4 regions of the Streptomyces sp. NPDC058671 genome follow, and region 3 is predicted to be linked to each of the others. Evidence: riboswitches for the same ligand, from Rfam matches in the RefSeq annotation. Region 3 holds a riboswitch; each other region holds the start of a gene.

Region 1 (5,346 bases), on a different contig from region 3:
GGCCGCGACGTGGTCGCCTGAGCTCTCGCCGCGCAGCCGGCGCCCGATCCACGGCACGAGGTACTCCTTGGCCCAGTAGATGTCGTCGCGGCGCACCTCCAGCGTGCCGCGCGGGGGTACGGGCGGCCAGACCTGGTCGGGGTCCGCGGGCACCGGCAGGCCGAGGACCTGGGCGGCGCGGAGGGCGACCCGGGTGTGCCCCTCGGCCGAGAGGTGCAGCCGGTCGCTGTCCCAGGCGCGCCGGTCCTGCACGGACCGGAGGGACCACAGGTCGAGGACCGGGCAGTCGTAGCGGTCCGCGATGGCCCGGACGTGGGCGGTGTAGGTGGCGATCTTGCCCCGCAGGTGCCTGAGCACGGGCACGTCACGGGTGTCGAAGCCGGTGGTCACCATGACGGTGCCGACGGCGGAGGTCAGTTCGGCGACAGCGCGCTCGAAGCGCTCGGCCACGTCGTCGGGGTCCGTGCCGGGGCGGATGATGTCGTTGCCGCCGGCACAGAAGGTCACCAGGTCGGGGGCGAGTTCCTTCGCCCGCGGGACCTGTTCCGCCACGATCTGGTCGAGGAGGCGCCCGCGTACGGCCAGGTTGGCGTAGCGGAAGGCGTCGCCCTCCGGCAGCCGGTCGGCGAGCAGGACCGCGAGGCGGTCCGCCCAGCCGACGTACGTCCCGTCCGGGCCGGGGTCTCCGACGCCCTCGGTGAAGCTGTCACCGATCGCCGCGTACGACCCGAATACGTTCTTGTCTCTTGATCTCGAATCGTCTGCCACGGGAGCACATCCTTCCCTCTGGGATGTGACCTACGCGACCGTAAGGAGGGGTTGACGCCGGGTGACATATGCCACCGATAAAGAGTTTGCCAAGCCGGAATAGACGGGGAACGCGCCGGTGGCCCGGCACGGGAGTGCCGGGCCACGCGGGTGCCGGTGCGTCAGATGGAGACGCCGTGCTGGCGCAGGTAGCCCAGCGGGTCGATGTCGGAGCCGTAGCTCGGCGAGGTGCGGATCTCGAAGTGCAGGTGCGGGCCGGTGGAGTTGCCGGTGGAGCCGGAGAGGCCGATCTGCTGGCCGCCGCTGACGGACTGGCCGGACGAGACGGAGAGGGAGGAGAGGTGGGCGTACTGGGAGTAGCTGCCGTCGGCGTGCTGGATGACGACCTCGTTGCCGTAGGCGCCGCTCCAGCCGGCCGAGACGACCGTGCCGGCGCCGACGGCGCGAACGGTGGTGCCGGAGGAGGCGATGAAGTCGACACCGGTGTGGTAGCCGGAGGACCACATGGAGCCGGAGGCGCGGTACGGGGTGGAGATGCCGCCGCTGACCGGGGAGACCCAGCCGGACCCGGAGGTCGAGGCGCCGGAGCCCGTGGACCGCTCGGAGGACGAGGAGGAGCCGGAGTCCGAGGAACGGGTGACGGAGGCCGGGGCCTCGGCGCGGTCGTCGCCGCGGGAGGCGCGCGGGGTGTCGCCGTTCTTCGAGGAGGACGTGGCGGCCGGCTCCGTGGACCGCGCGGGGGCGGCCTTGGGCGCGGTGCTCTTCGGGGCGGCGGCCTTGGCGGTGCTCTTGGCCCCGAGCGTGAGCTTCATGCCGGGCAGGATGAGCGAGGGGTCCTCGCCGACGACCTGGCGGTTGTCCGCGTACAGCTTCTGCCAGCCGCCCACGAGGCGGTGGTCGGCGGCGATCTTCGACAGGTAGTCGCCCCGCACGACGGAGTACGTCTTCGGTGCGGCCTTGGCGGCGGGTGCGGCCTTGGCGGAGGCGGGGGCCTTCGCCTGGGCGGCAGCGGTGACGGCCTGGCCGGCGGCGGCCGGGGCGGACTGCTCGGCGGCGTGGGCCCCGGTGGCGCCGAGGAGCGGGAGCGCGACGACGGCGCCTCCCGTACCGGCGGCGGCGATTCCGCGGGTCAGGCGGTTGGTCTTGATGCGGCGGTGCTTACCCTTCGCGGGCATGGCGAATTCCTCTCCGGCGCCTACGAGGTGAGCTGTCGGGTTCGGACTGGAGATGCCCGGCCGCGCTCTCACGCGGCTTCACCCCAAGCCGTCCTGCGTCGCGGGACCGGCGTACTTCCTGGGTCCCCCGCTCCTGCCACACATGGGTGAGTGGGAATTCCGGACGGTGGCAGGATTCGGCGGTCCGACCGGATTGACGGTGACGCTAGACGAGCGGGGTCGGCGCGAACAAGCCACCGTTTTCCACCGGCTTTCCCCGCCCTGTCCCTGCCCCGGAATTCCGGTCACCCTCCGTGGATGACGGTCCTTCGATCCCCCTTTCACGCAGGGCAATTGGTTCCGGCCGTCGGCCACGATCCGTCACCTTTATGACCCTGCTCACGCACCGAAGCTCATCTCCCCCGTAAACGGGGCGCGTTATACGCAAGGCCTCAATTCGGACAGATCACTCATTCCCGTGCAGGGGGGTGACCCGGCACCGTCCCGCCTGGATGATTGCCCCTGGAACCGATCTCGCTTCGGGCACCCGACCGCCGACCACCAGGAGCATCCGTGACGCAGCAGCTGCCGCAGGTCCCGCCCCTCGACATGACCGAACCCGCGCTGACCGAGGTCCGCAACTTCCGGGACGTGGGCGGCCTGCCGACGACCGACGGGCGAGCCGTCCGCCCCGGGCGCCTCTTCCGCAGCGGCCACCTCGCCCACGCGACCGCGGCGGACGCCGCCTTCCTCGACTCGCTGGGCCTGCACACCGTCTTCGACTTCCGGAACCTGGCCGACCGGAAGGTGGAGGGCCCGGACGTCGAACTGCCCGGCGTGCGGAACGTGAACATACCCCTCAACGATCCGGCGGACGGCAAGGAGTTCTGGAAGCTGGTCCGCGGCGGCGACATCCCGCAGCTGCGGGAGATCCTCGGCGACGGCAAGGCGGCCGCCACCATGTCCGACTCGTACCGGAGGATGGTGGTCGAGCGGACCGCCGAGCACAGCCGGATCCTGCACGCCCTGGCGGAGGACAGCCTCCCCGCCCTGATGCACTGCGCGGCCGGCAAGGACCGCGCCGGGCTCTCCATCGCGATCACGCTGCTCGCCGTCGGGGTCGAGCGGGCGGCGATCGAGGCCGACTACGTGAAGTCGAACGAACCGCACCGCCGCTACAAGGTGCGCCGCAGCTCCACCGCCCCGGACGCCATGTCGCCCGAGGTGATGGAGCTGCTGAGCCCGCTCTTCGACGCGCGGGTGGAGTATCTGCGCGGAGCCTTCGAGACGATCGAGACGACCTGGGGCTCCGTGGACGCCTATCTCGCCGAGGGCCTGAAGCTGGCCCCGGAGACCCGCGAGCTGCTGCGGGAGCGCCTGCTCACCGAGGCGTGACCCCCCCCCCCCCCGCCTACTGGTTCTGGCCACCCAGCACGAAGAGCAGGTAGAGGAAACCGGCGAAGAGGTGGCCGGCGATCAGATAGGCGAAGAGCCGGAGGACCAGCCCCTTGGGGAACTTGCCCTCCCCGCGCTCTTCACCGGTGACCGGTCGTGACTTCTCGGACATGTCAGCCCTTTCGGAAGTATCAGCGTCGGTGCGGCGTCCCGTCGCCGAGACACAGCTCGGCCACGGGACTCCGCAGCAGGGTGTGGACGAACAGCAGCTCCGCCCCGCCGGGAGTGGCGGCGCCGATCCGGTGCGGGGTGAGCGAGTCGAAGTGCGCACCGTCCCCGGGGTCGAGGACGTGCACGACGTCACCGAGCGCGAGCCGCACCCGGCCCTCCAGGACGTGGATCCACTCCTCCCCCGGGTGGACGCGCACGATGTCGGCCCGGGTGGCGTGCGGCACGTGGACCCGCAGGCACTGCAGGGCGCGCCCGGCGCCGCCCGCCTGGCGGTAGACCCAGCCGTCGGCCTCGACGGGTTCGGAGCGGGCCGCCCGGACGACGGGGTCGCGCTCGGGCGGCGTCTCGCCGAGGAGCTCGGAGACCGTCGTACCGTAGATCCGGGCGAGGGCGAGCAGCATCGGCAGCGAGGGCTGCCGGTTCCCCGTCTCCAGGCGCGAGAGGTGGGCCGGGGAGAGGCCGGCCCGCTGGGCGGCGGCCTCCAGGGTGAGTCCCCGGCGGCGGCGCAGGGCACGCAGCTGCGGGGCGACGTCCGGCAGGGAGCCGGGTGTGGCGGGGTCCGGGGAGGGGTCCCCGGGGACGTGGTCCATGCGTCCATTCCGCCAGCATCGTGCCTCTGAGGCAAGTTTCTTGCCTCAGAGACAAAGACCCGGCCCGGGGTCAGCGTTGTGCGACGGCCTGCTTCACCAGGGTCCTCCCGAAGTCCCACATCAGCCCGCCGCCGCCGTGGGCGTCGTCCATGACCGCCGTGAAGGCGGTGACGAACCGGTCCACGTCCGCCTCGTCGATGATCAGCGGCGGGATCAGCTTGATCACCTCCAGATGGTCCCCGGAGACCTGGGTGAGGATCCTGTGCCGCTGGAGGAGCGGGACGACGACCATCTGCGCGAAGAGGCCCTTGCGGGCCGCCTGCAGCATCGTCCAGCGGCCGCGCAGCCCCAGCGAGGACGGCCTGCCGAACTCGATCCCGATCATCAGCCCGCGCCCGCGGACCTCGTGCAGCAGTTCGTACCGGGGTACGAGCTCCCGCAGGCGGCCGGACAGCAGGTCGCCGATGCGGCGGGCGTGGGCGACCGTCCCCTCGTCCTCCATGACCGACAGGACCGCGAGCCCGGCCGCCATGGCCTGCGCGTTCGATCCGAAGCTCGCCGAGTGGACGAGGACCCGGTCCATCGACGAGTAGACCCTCTTGAAGATCCAGTCCTTGCCGAGGGTCGCGCCGACCGGCACGTAGCCGCCGGAGAGCGCCTTGGCGACGCAGACCAGGTCGGGCTCGACCCCCTCCTCGTGCTGGTACGCGTAGAAGTCGCCGGTCCTGCCGAGGCCGGTCTGCACCTCGTCCGCGATCAGCAGGGCACCGTGCTCGTGCAGCAGGTCCTGGGCGGCGCGCAGGAAGCCGGGCGGGGCCTCGTGGACGCCCTTGCCCTGGATCGGCTCCACGACGAAGGCGGCCACGTCGCCGCCGCGCAGCTCCCGTTCCAGGGCTTCGAGGTCGCCGAGTTCGATCGCCGTGTCGGGCAGCAGCGGGGCGAAGCCGTCCCGGAAGCCCTTCTCCCCGTTGACGGAGAGGGAGCCGGTGGTCAGGCCGTGGAAGGCGTGGGAACAGTAGAGGACCCTGGGGCGCCCGGTGGCGTACCGGGCGAACTTGAGGGCGGTCTCCACGGCCTCCGTGCCGCTGCTGCCGAAGAACACCCGGTCGAGGTGCGGGCTGTGGCCGAGCAGCCGTTCGGCCAGGAGTCCGGGCAGCGGCGGGCAGTCGAAGCGGGTGAGGTCGGCGAGCTGGGCGTCCAGGACGTCG
Region 2 (5,346 bases), on a different contig from region 3:
GCGTACGCGGCGGCCGGCTGGCTCTCGCCCGCCGAGCCGCCGGCGCTCTCCTCGATGCGGGCCCGTCAGCTGGCCCGCTCGTTCGCCGCCCGGACGTACGGTCCGGCGGCGGCGCGGACGGTGGGCGAGTACGAGTCCTTCGCGACGACCCTGGCGCTGCTCCGGGACCGGGCCCGGCGCGGCACGGCCGGGCCCGACTTCCCGGCCCGCGAACAGGAGCTGCTGCACCACCTGTGGCAGCGCCGCGAGGTCGCCTCCCCGGCGCTCACGTACGCGGCCAGGGCGACGGGCCGGGTGTGGGCGCCCCCGCAGTACCTGGACTACGACGGCTACAACCCGTACCGGAGCTGAAGGCCCCGCTCCCCCGTCCTCAGGGCCCTCGGACCGTCAGGGTCCCCAGCCGTCAGGGTCCCCAGCCGTCAGGGCCCTCGGACCGTCAGGGTCCCCAGCCGTCAGGGCCCTCAGACCGTCAGGCCCTTCGAGCGGAGCCACTCCGCCGGGTCGATGCCGGAGCCGCCGGGCGTGTGCACCTCCATGTGGAGGTGGGCGCCGGTGACGTTGCCGGTGGCGCCGACGCGGCCGATCGTCTCGCCGGTGCCCACGGTCTGGCCGACGCCGACCGTCATGGACGACAGGTGGCAGTACCAGACCTCGGTGCCGTCCTCCAGCTCCAGGACGATCCGGTAGCCGTACGAGCCGGACCAGCCCGCCGACTTCACGGTGGCGCCGTGGACCGCCTTGAGCGGGGTGCCGGTGGGGGCGGCGAAGTCGAGGCCCGTGTGGTGGCCGGAGGACCACATCGAGCCGGACTGCATGTAGGTGGCGCTCACGGAGTACGAGGAGAGGGGCATCGAGTAGCTCGCGGCGAGCTGCGCGAGGCGCTCGGCCTCGGCCTTCGCCCTGGCCTCCTCCTCCGCCTTGGCCTTGGCCTCCGCCTCGGCCTTCGCCTTCGCCTCGGCGGCCGCCTTCTCCGCCGCCTCGGCCTTGGCCGCGGCCTCCGCCGCGGCCCTCTCCGCCGCCGCCTTCTCGGCCGCGGCCTTGTCGGCGGCGTCGGCGGACGCCTGCTGCTGCTCGGCCTGCTGGAGGATGCGGGCGCGCAGGGCCTCGCCCGCGTCGGCGGTGCCGGTGGCCGCCGTGGCGGCCTGCGCGGCCGTCGCGCCCCGCTCGTCGTCGGGGGTGGTGTACGTGGCGGCGGTGAGCGGGTTCGGGTTGGAGCGGGGGGCCTCGGCGGCCGCCAGATCCATGTCCGAGGCCGTGTCGGCGTCCTCGTCCGGGAGAAGGTCGCCGACGCCCGGAAGGTCGTGGGCGTCCGGCAGGTTTAGGTCCGGGAGGTCCGGCAAGGAGATGGCTACGGGCGGCCTCTCCTGGGCGGTGGCGAGGCCGCCGGCGCCGACGGCCGCGATGACACCGACGCCGAGGACGGTGGAGGAGCGGGCGAAGTGGGAACGCTGCTTGACGACCCGGTGCCGGCCGCCGGAGCGGCTCTGGGCACGGAGGGAGTCCTCGGTGGGATTCCACTCGGTGCCGGGCGCGGCGGGACCCGCACCACCACCGAAGGCGTCGAAGGGTGCCTCGGGTGCGGGGGTGTTGGACGCCACGAAGGGGCGCTCCTTTCCTTCCTTCTCGCCTACCGGGTTAGCTGACGGGTTCGGAGCAGGAAGGTCTCCTACGGGCACGTCGCAGCGATGCGATGAGCCCGATTCACCCCAATTGGTGGTTCCCCGGTTCCCTTTCAGGATTCGGCGCGTGCGCACGGTGCCGCCTCTTGCGGCGGCTGGGACGACCGCGCTGCGTTATCGAACGTTAATAGACAGGGGGTCCCGATTCCAAGCCGTTCCTCTTGATCATTCATGGAATTGGGCGAGAATGGCCCGAGTTGACCGTCCTTCAGCGGGAGCAGCCCAAACCCCTGCGATCTGACGTTATGTCAATTGTTATCGCAGCGACACCTTCCGACTACGACCGGTGACCGGAGCCGCCCGGCGGCACCACCGGCATCGTGCGGCGCCGCTCCGGCTGCCCCGTCGCCGGACGGCTCAGGGCGAGCAGCGCCATGTCGTCCGTCGTCCCGCCGCCCGTGTGCCGCCGTACGTCGTCCACCAGCGCGTCGAGCAGCTCCTCCGGCCCCGGGAAGATCCGCCCGGCGAGCCGCTCCCCCGGGTCGTAGAAGACACCCGCCGCGTTCCGGGCCTCCGAGAGGCCGTCGGTGTAGAAGAGCAGCGTCGCGCCCGGCGGGTAGGGGCGCCCCTCGGCCCGGTCCGGCCACGCCGCCAGATCGCCCATGCCGAGCGGCAGGGCCGGCTCGGTCGGCTCCAGCGTGTCCAGACGCCCGTCGGCGTACAGGATCAGCGGCGACGGGTGCCCGCGGTTGACGACCCGCACGAAACCGTCGAAGGTGCCGTTCCCGTCGCCGCGCGGGATCTCGGCCAGGACGGCGGTGGTGAACCCCTCGACGGCGTCGAGCCCGTCCCGGCGGGTGCCCTCACGGGTCAGCGCCCGTTCGAGGCGCTGCGCCACGCCCTCCAGGCTCCGCTCCTGCTCGGCCGCCTCGCGGAAGGCCCCGATGACGACGGCGACGGCCTCGACCGCCTCCATCCCCTTGCCCCGGACGTCGCCGACGACGAGCCGCACCCCGTAGGGGGTGTCCTGGACGGCGAACAGGTCGCCGCCGATGAAGGCGTCCGCCTGCGCCGCCTCGTAGCGGGCCGCGCACTGCAGACCCCCGATCCGCTCGGCGGGCGTCGGCAGCACCGCCTTCTGCGCGGTCTCCGCGATGACCCGCGCCGAGGCGAGCCGCTCACCGCTCCTGCGCACGACCCGGCTGATGAGGAGGGCGAGCGCGGCGACGGTGACCACGGTCAGGGTCTCGGTCAGGGTGGGGATCTCGTCGGCGGTGCCGTTGTAGAGGTGCAGCCCGACGGAGGCGAGGACGGCGGCGATCCCCGTCAGGAGCGTCGTGAGGGTGGAGAAGAAGGGGGCGGCGATCAGCGGGGCGGCGGAGAAGAGGGGCGCGGCGGTGTACTCGGGCGGTGTCAGCAGGTCGAACACGACCCCGCCGGCGATGACCAGCGGAGGCAGCGCCCGGATGAACCGCCGGGCACGCCCGTACGAGCGGCGGCCCTCACCGCCCCGCCGCTCACCGCCGCCCGCTCCTAGGGGGTGCCCCACCTGTGCTCTCCTGCCCGGTCCGTACCCGGCCGCGGTCGGTACCGCGCCCTACCAGGGTGGCCGCCGCCCCGCCGGGCGGCGACTCCCACGGGGCCGACTGGCGTACGGGCGGGCGCCCGCCCCCGTCAGAGGTTCCGCTCCGCGTAGATCTCCATCGCGTCCCGGACGAGGACCGCGGTCCCCTCACCGTGCTTGTCGTAGTTCGCGGTGAACCGCGGGTCGTCGACGTACATCCGGCCGAGACCGATCACGTACTCCTTGGTCACCGCCGTGGTGTGCGTCAGCCAGGCGACCTGGCGGCGCGCGATCGCCTGCACCTCGTCGCTGCCGGCGGCCAGGCCGTCCCTGAGCGCCCGCCCGAAGTCGCGGGCGATGCCGGACTGCTCGTCCATGAACGCCTTCTTCTGCCCGGCGTCCAGCGACCGCCACCAGCGGTCGCCCTTCTCGTACGCGTCGCGGCCCCAGCGCTCGGTGACCTCCCCCTCGTACGCCGTGTGGTCGAAACCGTCGAACACTTCGTCGGCCATGAGTTCTTCTCCGTTCTCCGTCTTGTGGAGAGTGGTCCACACCGACGCGATCCGGCGTCCGATGCGCTCCCGCTCCTGCTCCAGGAGGGCGAGATGGGTGCGAAGGGCGGCGGACGTGTCCCGCTGCCCCGCGAGGACCTCGGCGATGGCGGGCAGCGAGAGCCCCAGCTCGCGCAGCAGCAGGATGCGCTGCAGACGCACGAGCGCCGCCTGGTCGTAGTACCGGTAACCGTTCGCGCCGATCCGGCTCGGTTCCAGCAGTCCGCGCTCTCCGTAGTGCCGGAGGGTGCGGCTGGTGGTGCCGGCCTTCTTGGCGACCTCTTGGATCGACCACTCCATACCGAGAACGCTAGATCTTGACGTCGCGTCAAGGTCAAGCCGACGCGGCCGCGGGGTGCCGCGGATACGACGAAGGCCCGGATCCGATCGATCTCGGATCCGGGCCTTCGTTGCTACTGAGTAGCGGGGACAGGATTTGAACCTGCGACCTCTGGGTTATGAGCCCAGCGAGCTACCGAGCTGCTCCACCCCGCGTCGGTAAACACGACTGTACGCCATGACCGGTGCGATCACGAAATCGGTTTACGTCGGCAACGATCGGCGGCCGGTCAGTCGGCGGGGCCGGGGGCGGATCGGCGCCGGCGCGCGGCGGGACCGGGAACGGATCGGTGCCGGTCAGCGGCGGTGGGCACGGTCAGTGGTGGTGGGCACGCGGTCAGCAGCCGCAGTCGTCCGAGTCGATCGGCGCCGTCAGCGGGTCCGCCGCCTTCTCCGCGGGCCCCTCCCAGGTCTCGTACGCAAAGCCCTCGCGCACCCAGTACTCGAACCCGCCGAGCATCTCCTTCACCTGGAAGCCCAGCTCGGCGAGGGCCAGCGCGGCGCGCGTCGCACCGTTGCAACCGGGACCCCAGCAGTACGTGACGACCGGCACGGACCGGTCGAGCAGCTGCTCGGCCTGTTCGGCGATGAGCGCGGTGGGCAGGTGGAGCGCGCCGGGGACGTGCCCCTGGTCCCAGGAGGCGGTCGAACGCGAGTCGATGACCACGAAGCCCGGGTCGGTTCCCTCGGCGGCGGCCGTGGCGAGCGCGGAGGCCACGTCGGAGACGTCGGCGTGGAAGGCGAGGCTCGCGGAGAAGTACGCGGCAGCGGCGGCGGGGGAGGCGGGCGGGGTGCGGAGTACCGGGTTGACCTGCGTCGTTGTCGTCGTCATGGTGATCAATCTACGGAGGAGGACCACCGCGCTGAAGTGAGGATCCACGGCGGTCGGGGGTGTAGACCGGGGAATCCCGCGCGTCGACCGGAAGACGGCGCGGATCTCACGCCTCGGGACCGTACGGCCGGACCACCGTCGCGCCTGCCGTGTCACATCGACGAGGTTTCGTCCGTCATGACGTCATGAAGAGGAGATGGCATGACGAGGTGATGGCGTGATGAGGTGACGGCGTGACGGGACGTGGACGGGGAGAGCGACGAGTGGACCACGACGAGAAGGAACTGCTGGCCCGGCGCTTCGAGGCCGACCGGGGGCACCTGCGAGCGGTGGCGTACCGGATGCTGGGCTCGCTGGGCGAGGCCGAGGACGCCGTCCAGGAGGCCTGGATCAAGCTGAACCGCAGCGACGTCAGCGGCGTGACGAACCTCAGCGGCTGGC
Region 3 (5,346 bases):
GGACCGGCGAGCCTGCCGAGCCGCTCCCGATGCCGCCGATCACCGCCGACGACACCGGACGGGTCGTCATCGTGGACCGACCCGGCGCCGTCCAGACCCAGTTGCTGATCGGCCGCATCGGTCCCGACCGGCACGACCGCGTCTGGTCGGCCCAGGTCCTGGGCACGTACTGCCTCGGCGGCACCCTCACCTCGCGACTCGACCGGGTGCTGCGCGAGGAGAAGGGCTACACCTACGGGGTGCGCGCCTTCGCGCAGGTGCTCCGTTCGGACAGCCAGGGGAACGGCGCCGCGATGCTCGCCATCAGCGGTTCCGTCGACACGCCCAACACTGGCCCGGCGCTCGACGACCTGTGGAAGGTGCTGCGGACGCTGGCCGCCGAGGGCCTGACCGACGCCGAGCGCGAGACGGCCGTGCAGAACCTCGTCGGGGTCGCCCCGCTCAAGTACGAGACGGCCGCCTCCGTCGCCGGGACGCTCGCCGACCAGGTCGAGCAGCACCTTCCGGACGACTACCAGGCCCAGTTGTACGCCCGCCTGGCCGAGACGGGCACGGTCGAGGCGACCGCGGCCGTGGTCAGCGCCTTCCCGGTGGACCGGCTCGTCACGGTGCTCGTGGGTGACGCGTCGCAGATCGCGGACCCGGTGCGCGCGCTGGGCATCGGTGAAGTCACCGTCGTGACGGGCTGATTCCGGCTCCTGGCCCCGGCCGGGACCGGTTCCGGCCGGATCCTGAGAAGAGGGGCACGGGGAGGGCTCCGACGAACGATGTCGTCGGAGCCCTCCCCTTTGTCCGTATTGGCAGCAAGGGTGATCGTTTGCTCTGTGGCATGTCTTACAAACAGGCCGGTCCGGTTGGTGATTGAAAGGTGATCCGCATAGCGTCGTTGCGTCTGTTCGGCAGTTGCACCCGCCGCACCCGCGGCAACCGGACAGTCATCGCCGAGTCCCCGTCAGGCGCGAGCCTGGGGAGCCGGGGACCCACACGTAGTCCCTGGGGTGAATCGGGCGCCTTCGTCTCGTACGGAGGGGCTCGTAGGAGACCTTCCTGCTCCGAACCCGTCAGCTAACCCGGTAGGCGAGAGGGAAGGAAAGGATCAGCCACTACATGGCGTTCACCCGTGCCACCGGGAAGCATCGTGGTTCGAGCCGGATGGCGCGCCGCAGCGTGGGCTTCGCCGGCGCCGCGACACTCGCCACCACCGGCGTCATCGGAACCCTCGCCTCCCCGGCACTCGCCGCCGACGCGGACAACCGCTCCGTCGAGGACACCGGGCTCACCAAGGTGATCACCGAGGACTCCCTCGTGGACCGGATCAACGCCCAGGCCGCCGCCCAGGAGCAGGAGGCCTTCGAGGCCGCCGCGAAGGCGAAGGCCGAAGCCGAGGCGAAGCGCAAGGCGGAGGCCCGCGCCAAGGAGATCCGCGAGGCGGAGGAGCGCGCCGCCCGTGAGGCCGAGCGCCGCCGTCTGAACTCCTTCCAGCTCCCCGTCGCCGGCTCGTACGTGTCCACCGGCTACCAGACCGGCGGCTCGCTCTGGTCCTCCGGCAGCCACTCCGGCGTCGACTTCCACGCCGGCTACGGCAGCGGCGTCGTCTCCGTCGGCTCCGGGACGGTCGTCGAGGCCGGCTGGGGCGGCGCGTACGGAAACAACATCGTCATCCGGATGAACGACGGCACGTACACCCAGTACGGTCACCTCTCCTCCATCGAGGTCCACGTCGGCCAGAGCGTCGAACCGGGCCAGCGGATAGGCATCTCCGGCTCGACCGGCAACTCGACCGGCCCGCACCTGCACTTCGAGGCGCGTACGAGCTCCGAGTACGGCTCCGACATCAATCCGGTCGCCTACCTCCGGGCCCGAGGCGTCAGCGTCTGACGCACGGCGTCCGCCGCGCCCGCGTCACCGCACCCCGTACCCCCTGACCGCACCCCGGCCCCCGAGGGCCGGTCCGCGTCGCGTCGCAAAAGCCCCGGCTCGTGCTGAGCCGGGGCTTTTCGTCGGTCAAAAGGCGTCCATATTCCGCTGGGGCATCGGAAATTCCGGCGCGCTGCAATAGAGTCGCAGATCGGGCGCAGAACAGGCGCCTCTGGAATTGTCTCGCGCAGACCAAGGCGGAGGTCGGACATGCGCATTCCCGCGCACTCGGTATGCACGGCGATCCGGGACGACATCGTCTCCGGCGTCTTCGAGCGGGGCAGCCGGCTGACCGAGGAACAGCTCGCACGTCGGTACGGGGTCTCCCGGGTCCCGGTCCGCGAGGCCCTGCGCACCCTGGAGTCCGAGGGCTTCGTCGTCACCCGCCGCCACGCGGGCGCGCAGGTCGCCGAGCCCACCGAGCAGGAGGCGGCCGATCTGCTCGACATGCGGGCGCTGCTCGAACCACTGGGCGCCGCACGAGCCGCCCAGCGGCGCACCGAGGCCCACCTCAAGGTGCTCCGGGGCCTGGTCAGGCTGGGGCAGGAGCGGGCCAGGCGGGGTCAGGGCGAGGATCTGCGCTCGCTGGGCGGCTGGTTCCACGAGACGCTGGCACAGGCTTCCGGCAGCCCGGCGCTCACGGCGCTGCTGACCCAGCTGCGCCACAAGATCGCCTGGATGTACGCGGTCGAGGAGCCCGCGCAGCCGGTGGAGGCCTGGGCCGAGCGCGGCGCGATCGTGGACGCCCTCGCGCGCGGTGACGCCGAGCGGGCGCGGGCGCTGACCGCGCTGCACGCGGAGCGCTCGCAGCCGCTGCACCACCTCAAAAGGCCGACGCGCGGTCGTGTGAGGGTTTCGCAACATGTCGTCAACACGGCGAGCGCCCGGAATTAACGCGCGCACCGTATACAAAGAATGCGAATTCGGCGGGCTGGTCCCGTGCTGCCCGAAAGTCGCTCGGGGGGAAATGCGAAAGGCCGTGGCCGCCGGAATTCCGGCAGCCACGGCCTTTCGCCGTACGAGAAGGTCGACCCGGCTCAGACGGTCTCGGGGAGCTCGTCGAGACCCTCGGCGACCAGCTTCGCCAGACGGTCCAGAGCGGCCTCGGCGCCCTCGGCCTCCGAGGCGAGGACGATCTCCTCGCCGCCCTGCGCGCCCAGGCCGAGCACCGCGAGCATGGAGGCGGCGTTCACCGGGGTGCCGTCGGACTTGGCGATCGTCACCGGAACGCCGGAAGCCGTGGCGGCACGGACGAAGATGGACGCGGGGCGGGCGTGCAGGCCCTCGGCCCAGCCGACGTTGACGCGGCGCTCAGCCATGGTGTTGCCCTTCAAGTCTTAGCGGTTGTCTAGACCAGTCTCTCACGGGACGCCCGGTGCTCCACGCCGACCTCCGGCCCGGACCGGACCGTCTTCCGACCCGCTCCTGCCGCACCCGGCGTGCTCCCACCTTGCACGGCGTGCCCCTACCTTGCACGGCGCGCACCCTCCACGCGACCGGTGCCACAGCCGTGTCGCGGCCGTAGGCTGGCCCCATGCAGAGCGCGTCGGAGCAGTCGGAAGCGGCCGAACACCCGGCACCACAGGCGCGTCCCGAGCCACCGGACCACGACTACCCCGACCACTGGGAAGCGGACGTGGTGCTCCGCGACGGCGGCACCGCGCGCATCCGGCCCATCACCGCCGCCGACGCCGACCGCCTCGTCAGCTTCTACGAGCAGGTCTCGGACGAGTCGAAGTACTACCGCTTCTTCGCCCCCTATCCGCGGCTCTCCGCCAAGGACGTCCACCGCTTCACCCATCACGACTTCGTGGACCGGGTCGGGCTCGCGGCGACGGTGGGCGGCGAGTTCATCGCCACCGTCCGCTACGACCGCATCGACGACCGCGGACTGCCCGCCTCCGCGCCTGCCGACGAGGCCGAGGTCGCCTTCCTCGTGCAGGACGCCCACCAGGGACGCGGTGTCGCCTCCGCCCTGCTCGAACACATCGCGGCGGTCGCGCGCGAACGGGACATCCGGCGCTTCGCCGCCGAGGTCCTGCCCGCCAACACCAAGATGATCAAGGTCTTCACGGACGCGGGCTACACCCAGAAGCGCAGCTTCGAGGACGGCTCCGTCCGGCTCCACCTCGACCTCGAACCCACCGACCGGTCCCTCGCCGTCCAGCGCGCACGGGAGCAGCGGGCCGAGGCACGCTCCGTGCAGCGCCTCCTCACCCCCAGGTCCGTCGCCGTCGTCGGAGCCGGGCGCGCCCCCGGCGGCGTCGGCCGCACCGTCCTCCGCAACCTCCTCGGAGCCGACTTCACGGGACGCGTGTACGCGGTCAACGCCGCGCTCCCCACCGGCGAGGCTTCGGAGCTCGACGGTGTCCCCGCCCACGCGTCCGTCGGCGCCATCGGAGAACCCGTCGACCTCGCGATCGTCGCGGTCCCCGCCGAACGGGTGCCGGAGGCCGTCGCGGATTGCGGTGAGCACGGCGTACGGGGCCTGGTCGTCCTGTCCGCCGGATACGCGGAGAGCGGGGCCGACGGCCGCGAACGGCAGCGGCAGCTCGTCCGGCAGGCACGCTCGTACGGGATGCGGATCATCGGCCCCAACGCCTTCGGGATCATCACCACCGCCGACGACGTCCGGCTCAACGCCTCCCTCGCGCCGCAGATGCCGGCCGCGGGGCGCATCGGACTCTTCACCCAGTCGGGCGCGATCGGTATCGCCCTGCTCGCCGGGCTGCACCGGCGGGGGGCGGGCCTCTCCTCCTTCATCTCGGCGGGCAACCGCGCCGACGTCTCCGGCAACGACTTCCTCCAGCACTGGTACGACGACCCCGGAACCGACGTCGTCCTCCTCTATCTGGAGTCGATCGGCAACCCCCGCAAGTTCACCCGGCTGGCCCGCCGCACCGCCGCCGTCAAGCCGGTCGTCGTCGTCAAGGGCGCCCGGCACAGCGGCAGCGCCCCGCCCGGCCACCGGGTGCCCGTCACCCGCATCCCGCACGCCACGGTCTCCGCTCTGCTCCGCCAGGCCGGGGTCATCCGCGTCGACACCGTCACCGAACTCGTCGACGCCGGTCTGCTCCTGGCCGCCCAGCCCCTGCCCGCCGGGCCGCGGGTCGCGATCCTCGGCAACTCCGAGTCCCTCGGCCTCCTCACGTACGACGCCTGCCTGACGGAGGGACTGCGCCCGCTGCGGCCGCTGGACCTGACGACGGCGGCGGAACCGGCGGACTTCCGGGACGCGCTGGCGGCGGCGCTCGCGGACGAGACGTCCGACGCGGTCGTCGTGAACGCGATCCCCTGGGTCGGTGAGAACGGTGCCACCGAGTTCGGCGACGGCGAGGTCCTCGCGGCCTCCCTCCGCGAGGCCGTCGCCTCCGCCCCGACCCCGACGAAGCCGGTCGTCGTCGTCCACGTCGAGATGGGCGGCCTCGC
Region 4 (5,346 bases), on a different contig from region 3:
ATGATGATCCGGCACGGCGGGGGACCCCGGGGCGGGGTCGCCCGGTCGGTGAAGAAGATGCGCGGCTATCTCGCGGAGCTGATCCACCGCAAGCGGCTCGAACCGGGCGACGACCTGATCTCGGGACTCATCAGGGCGTCCGACCACGGCGAGCACCTCACCGAGAACGAGGCCGCCGCCATGGCCTTCATCCTTCTCTTCGCGGGCTTCGAGACGACCGTCAACCTCATCGGCAACGGCGTGTACCAACTGCTGCGCCATCCCGAGCAGCGCGCACGACTCCAGGCCTCCCTCGCGGCGGGCGAGACCGGACTCCTGGGGACGGGCGTGGAGGAGCTGCTGCGGTACGACGGGCCGGTCGAGATGGCGACCTGGCGGTACGCGACGGAGCCGCTGACCATCGGCGGGCAGACGATCCCGGCGGGGGACCCGGTGCTGGTCGTGCTGGCCGCCGCGAACCGGGACCCGGAGCGGTTCACGGCGCCGGACAGCCTGGACCTCACGCGGCGCGACAACCAGCACCTCGGGTACGGGCACGGCATCCACTACTGCCTCGGCGCGCCGCTCGCCCGCCTGGAGGGACAGACGGCTCTCGCGACCCTCCTGACGCGCCTTCCGGACCTGCGACTTGCCGCGGACCCGGCCGAACTCCGGTGGCGCGGAGGGCTCATCATGCGCGGATTGCGCACGCTTCCGGTGGAGTTCTCCCCGTCCGTACCGCTCCAGCACACTGACGGCGTATCAGAAATGTGATCTTCGCGTGATCGCGGGGCCATCGACTTGTGACGAGCGTTCGAATACCGCTACGTTCGCGGCACTCTCAGCCGTCACGCGAAAGGCGCTCCTATGCGTTCCGGGAACGGACGACACCGTCGCCCCCGTCAGGCCCCCGCCCTCGTCGTCGCAGCCGGTGTGACCGGCTCCGCCATGGCGCTGCCGCTGCTCGCCACGGGCTCCGCCTCCGCGGCCGACGCCGCCACCTGGGACCGCGTCGCCGAGTGCGAGTCAGGCGGCCAGTGGAGCGCCAACTTCGGCAACGGCATGTACGGCGGGCTCCAGTTCACCCAGGACAGCTGGGAGCGGCACGGCGGCCTGGCGTACGCGCCCAGCGCCGACCTGGCCAGCCGGGCCCAGCAGATCGCGGTGGCCGAGAAGGCCCTCGCCAGGGGCTCCGCCGAATGGGCCACCTGCGCGCCGATCGCCGGCCTGACGAACGACGGCACGGCCCCCGGTGTGAATCCCGGCCCGGCCTCCGTCCCGAGGGCGCCCACGGGGCCGGTCGTCGAGTCGAACAGGACGGCGGGGCTGCCGGGGGCCTCGACGGGCACCTCCGCGACCGCGAAGCCGAGCGCGGGGACGGCCGCGACGCCGACCGCGCCCGTCGCACCGGCCACTTCCGGGACGTCCGGCAGGCCCGTCACGCCGACGGCTCCCGTCTCGCCGACCACCCCGGTGAGCCCCTCCGTGCCGACCGCCCCGACCGACGCGACCCACCCGGCCGTGCCGACGTCGCCGGGCGCGCCGACCACGCCGGTCACCCCCGACACCCCTGACGCCTCTGTCACGCCCGGTACGTCCGTGATGCCCGGTACGTCGGCGGGTGACGGGTCGTCGGCCACCGTCGGCACCGGCAAGCACCGGGGCGGCGCCGCACCGGAGGAAAGCGGCAAGGGGGACACTTCTACCGAATCAGGTAGACATGCCTCATCCGCTAACAAGTTCGGCGAAAGCCCCCTCACCGCGACCCCGGTCGGCGCGGTGAAGAATTCGGGTGCAACGGACAGTCAGGACACTTCGGACGCGTACACCGTGCGGCCGGGTGACAACCTGTCCGACATCGCGCGGGCGAACGAGCTCCCCGGCGGCTGGACCGCCCTCTATGACGCCAACCGGCGGACGGTCGGTGTCGACCCGGATCTCATCCTCCCTGGTCAGAGCCTCGATCTGACGGAAGGTTCGCCCGCGAACGCCGAATGATTCGAGCGCTTATGTCCGGTTCTGGGTAAGTGAGACATGGGTCTCTTCGCCCCAACTGGCGTGTCCCGCCCGCACGGTCGGCTCCCGTCACCCCTCACCTGCACAAATGCCACTCGCCGGAGGGCAAGTAGGGGCGATATTTCCGCAATACGCCTCTTTGAACTTCCGGCGGGTCTGTGTCTACGGTCGTCACTGCTCGCCACCGCGGGCCCCGTCGACCGAAACGCCGAATCCTGCCGTCGGCCGATGGGAACAGTCGTCGCGTAAGCGCCGAAGGCAGGAGTGGGGGACCCAAGGTAAGTGCCGGTCCCGGCCGTTGAGAGACGGCCGGCGAACGGCTTGGGGTGAAGCCGCGTGCCACAGCACGCGGCCGGGCAACTTTCCGGCCCGAACCCGACAGCTCACCTCACAGGCGTCGGTGAGGAGAATCTCCATGCTGTTTTCCGGCAAGGGCAAGCACCGCCGTCCCTCCAAGGCCACCCAGGTCGTCACGCTCGTCGGCGTCACCGGTGTCGCCGTCGCGGCCCCGCTGATGACCGCGGGCACCGCCTCGGCCGCCACGGCCTCCGAGTGGGACCGCGTCGCCCAGTGCGAGTCCGGCGGCAACTGGTCCATCAACACGGGCAACGGCTACTACGGCGGCCTGCAGTTCTCGGCCTCCACCTGGGCCGCGTACGGCGGCACCGCCTACGCCTCGACCGCCAACCAGGCGTCGAAGTCCCAGCAGATCGCCATCGCCGAGAAGGTCCTCGCGGGCCAGGGCAAGGGTGCCTGGCCGAGCTGTGGCGTGGGCCTCTCCAACGCCTCCTACAGCGGCGGCTCCGCCGAGTCCGCCCCGCAGCAGCAGGAGCGGAAGGCCGAGCAGCCGACCACCCGCAGCGAGCAGCGCCAGGCCCCGAAGAAGTCCGCGCAGCAGACCCCGCAGCGCCAGGCCACGCCGAAGGCCGCCACCAAGAAGACCGTCACCACCCCGACCGGCAAGTCGGTCAAGAAGGGTGACGGCGAGTACAAGGTGGAGTCCGGCGACACCCTCGGCACCATCGCCCGGGCGCACGGCGTCCAGGGCGGCTGGAGCAAGCTCTTCGAGCTGAACAAGGACGTCGTCGAGAACGCCGACCTCATCTACCCGGGCCAGCAGCTCCACCTGAAGTGAGCCCGGCGGTCCGCGTGAGTCCGGCGGCTCACGCGGCCCCCACGACCCTCCCGCGGTGACCACCCCGGTCCGGCGCGCCTCCCCCCTGTGCGCGCCGGGCCGGGGTTCCCGTCTTTCCGCAGCACGCCGGACATGACGGTTACCGCCCAGTAGATCCGGGGCCCTTCGTCCCGGGATGCATGCCCTTGGGTCCTTTTTCGTCCCAGGGGGCGGGCGCCCGGCCGACCGGAGCCCCCGCGCCGGTTAGGCTCTTGTCGCAAGGCCGAGCGACCCCGCACCGACCTTGCGTCACATCCAGCGTCACATCCCAGAAGGAGATGCTCGTGCCGTCCATCGACGTCGTCGTAGCCCGGGAAATCCTGGACTCCCGAGGCAACCCCACGGTCGAGGTCGAGGTCGGCCTCGACGACGGCAGCACCGGCCGTGCTGCTGTTCCGTCCGGCGCCTCCACCGGTGCGTTCGAGGCCATCGAGCTTCGCGACGGTGACCCCAACCGCTACCTGGGCAAGGGTGTCGAGAAGGCCGTCCTCGCCGTCATCGAGCAGATCGGCCCGGAGCTCGTCGGCTACGACGCCACCGAGCAGCGCCTGATCGACCAGGCCATGTTCGACCTGGACGCCACCGAGAACAAGGCCTCGCTCGGCGCCAACGCCATCCTCGGCGTCTCCCTCGCCGTCGCGCACGCCGCGTCCGAGGCCTCCGACCTCCCGCTCTTCCGCTATCTCGGCGGTCCGAACGCGCACCTGCTGCCCGTTCCGATGATGAACATCCTCAACGGTGGGTCGCACGCCGACTCCAACGTCGACATCCAGGAGTTCATGATCGCCCCGATCGGCGCGGAGTCCTTCTCCGAGGCCCTCCGCTGGGGTGCGGAGGTCTACCACACCCTGAAGAAGGTCCTGAAGACCAAGGGCCTGTCCACCGGTCTCGGCGACGAGGGCGGCTTCGCGCCGAACCTCGAGTCGAACCGCGCCGCTCTCGACCTCATCATCGAGGCCATCAAGGAGGCCGGTTACGAGCCCGGCCGTGACATCGCGCTCGCGCTCGACGTCGCCGCCTCCGAGTTCTACAAGGACGGTTCGTACGCGTTCGAGGGCCAGTCCCGCACGGCCGCCGAGATGACGGACTACTACGCCGAGCTGGTCTCCGCGTACCCGCTGGTCTCCATCGAGGACCCGCTGTACGAGGACGACTGGGACGGCTGGAAGACCATCACCTCGCGCCTCGGCGACCAGGTCCAGATCGTCGGAGACGACCTGTTCGTCACCAACCCGGAGCGCCTGGCCCGTGGCATCGAGGAGGGCTCCGCGAACGCCCTCCTGGTCAAGGTCAACCAGATCGGCTCGCTGACCGAGACCCTCGACGCCGTCGAGCTGGCCCAGCGCAACGGCTTCAAGTGCATGATGTCCCACCGCTCCGGCGAGACCGAGGACGTGACCATCGCCGACCTCGCGGTCGCCGTGAACTGCGGTCAGATCAAGACCGGCGCCCCGGCCCGCTCGGACCGCGTCGCCAAGTACAACCAGCTGCTGCGCATCGAGGAGATCCTCGACGACGCCGCGGTCTACGCCGGCCGCAGCGCTTTCCCGCGTTTCAAGGGCTGAGCGACGCAGGAAGAGCTGAGCAGACGCACCAGGGCTGAGCAGGCGCCGTAAGGGCTGATCAGCCACAGCGAGGGCTGACACCCCCGCTCATCCGTACGTCCCCGTACTCGGTCCCGTACCGTGTGCGGGGACGTCCGCGTGAACAGGGGAGGCGACACGACATGGCCGCGAAGGACCGGGACCGGTTCTCGACCGCGACCCGGATCAGGCTGCTCGGCGAGCAGACCGCCGCCCGTGTCTACCGCTCCCAGACCCGCCGCCAGGCGCGCCGCTCCCGGCTCACCGGCCGCGCGGCCTTCCTCGCCCTGGTCGTCTGCTCCCTCGTCGTGGCGCTCGCCTACCCCATGCGGAGCTACGTCTCCCAGCAGGGTGAGATCGCCGAGCAGGAACGCCGGGCCGCCGAGGCCGCCCGGCGGGTCGAGGAACTGAAGGACGAGAAGGCCCGCCTCCAGGACCCGGCCTACGTCCGCCGCCTCGCCCGCGAGCACCTGCACTACGTGCTGCCCGGCGAGACCGGGTTCACCGTGAACGACCCCGGCGCGGAGCAGAGGCCCCGCGCCGACCAGGGCGCGGCGGACCGCCCCTGGTACGACAACCTCTGGGACGGCGTGG

What was found. A riboswitch is a leader RNA that binds a small molecule or an ion and turns the genes downstream of it on or off. The one in region 3 is predicted to bind cyclic di-AMP.
Region 1: another riboswitch for cyclic di-AMP. It lies ahead of ACFWV2_RS07685 (LysM peptidoglycan-binding domain-containing M23 family metallopeptidase); the one in region 3 lies ahead of ACFWV2_RS08590 (M23 family metallopeptidase).
Region 2: another riboswitch for cyclic di-AMP. It lies ahead of ACFWV2_RS23675 (M23 family metallopeptidase); the one in region 3 lies ahead of ACFWV2_RS08590 (M23 family metallopeptidase).
Region 4: another riboswitch for cyclic di-AMP. It lies ahead of ACFWV2_RS21725 (transglycosylase family protein); the one in region 3 lies ahead of ACFWV2_RS08590 (M23 family metallopeptidase).

What each region holds. Positions count from the first base shown of each region.
Region 1 covers NZ_JBHXSA010000004.1:294,851-300,196, forward strand. Annotated here, with positions in the region: gene ACFWV2_RS07680 (SGNH/GDSL hydrolase family protein) at 1-768, opposite strand, end outside; gene ACFWV2_RS07685 (LysM peptidoglycan-binding domain-containing M23 family metallopeptidase) at 930-1,943, opposite strand; cyclic di-AMP (ydaO/yuaA leader) riboswitch at 1,948-2,135, opposite strand; gene ACFWV2_RS07690 (tyrosine-protein phosphatase) at 2,496-3,317, shown strand; gene ACFWV2_RS07695 (DUF6126 family protein) at 3,334-3,489, opposite strand; gene ACFWV2_RS07700 (helix-turn-helix domain-containing protein) at 3,509-4,138, opposite strand; gene ACFWV2_RS07705 (aspartate aminotransferase family protein) at 4,209-5,346, opposite strand, start outside.
Region 2 covers NZ_JBHXSA010000019.1:134,462-139,807, reverse strand. Annotated here, with positions in the region: gene ACFWV2_RS23680 (PrsW family intramembrane metalloprotease) at 1-351, shown strand, start outside; gene ACFWV2_RS23675 (M23 family metallopeptidase) at 462-1,598, opposite strand; cyclic di-AMP (ydaO/yuaA leader) riboswitch at 1,610-1,755, opposite strand; gene ACFWV2_RS23670 (PP2C family protein-serine/threonine phosphatase) at 1,957-3,168, opposite strand; gene ACFWV2_RS23665 (MerR family transcriptional regulator) at 3,294-4,034, opposite strand; tRNA gene ACFWV2_RS23660 (tRNA-Met) at 4,156-4,229, opposite strand; gene ACFWV2_RS23655 (rhodanese-like domain-containing protein) at 4,411-4,905, opposite strand; gene sigJ (RNA polymerase sigma factor SigJ) at 5,169-5,346, shown strand, end outside.
Region 3 covers NZ_JBHXSA010000005.1:189,067-194,412, reverse strand. Annotated here, with positions in the region: gene ACFWV2_RS08595 (M16 family metallopeptidase) at 1-689, shown strand, start outside; cyclic di-AMP (ydaO/yuaA leader) riboswitch at 930-1,095, shown strand; gene ACFWV2_RS08590 (M23 family metallopeptidase) at 1,108-1,878, shown strand; gene ACFWV2_RS08585 (GntR family transcriptional regulator) at 2,128-2,811, shown strand; gene ACFWV2_RS08580 (HPr family phosphocarrier protein) at 2,955-3,236, opposite strand; gene ACFWV2_RS08575 (GNAT family N-acetyltransferase) at 3,452-5,346, shown strand, end outside.
Region 4 covers NZ_JBHXSA010000017.1:87,291-92,636, reverse strand. Annotated here, with positions in the region: gene ACFWV2_RS21735 (cytochrome P450) at 1-753, shown strand, start outside; gene ACFWV2_RS21730 (transglycosylase family protein) at 847-1,977, shown strand; cyclic di-AMP (ydaO/yuaA leader) riboswitch at 2,236-2,407, shown strand; gene ACFWV2_RS21725 (transglycosylase family protein) at 2,411-3,130, shown strand; gene eno (phosphopyruvate hydratase) at 3,454-4,734, shown strand; gene ACFWV2_RS21715 (septum formation initiator family protein) at 4,896-5,346, shown strand, end outside.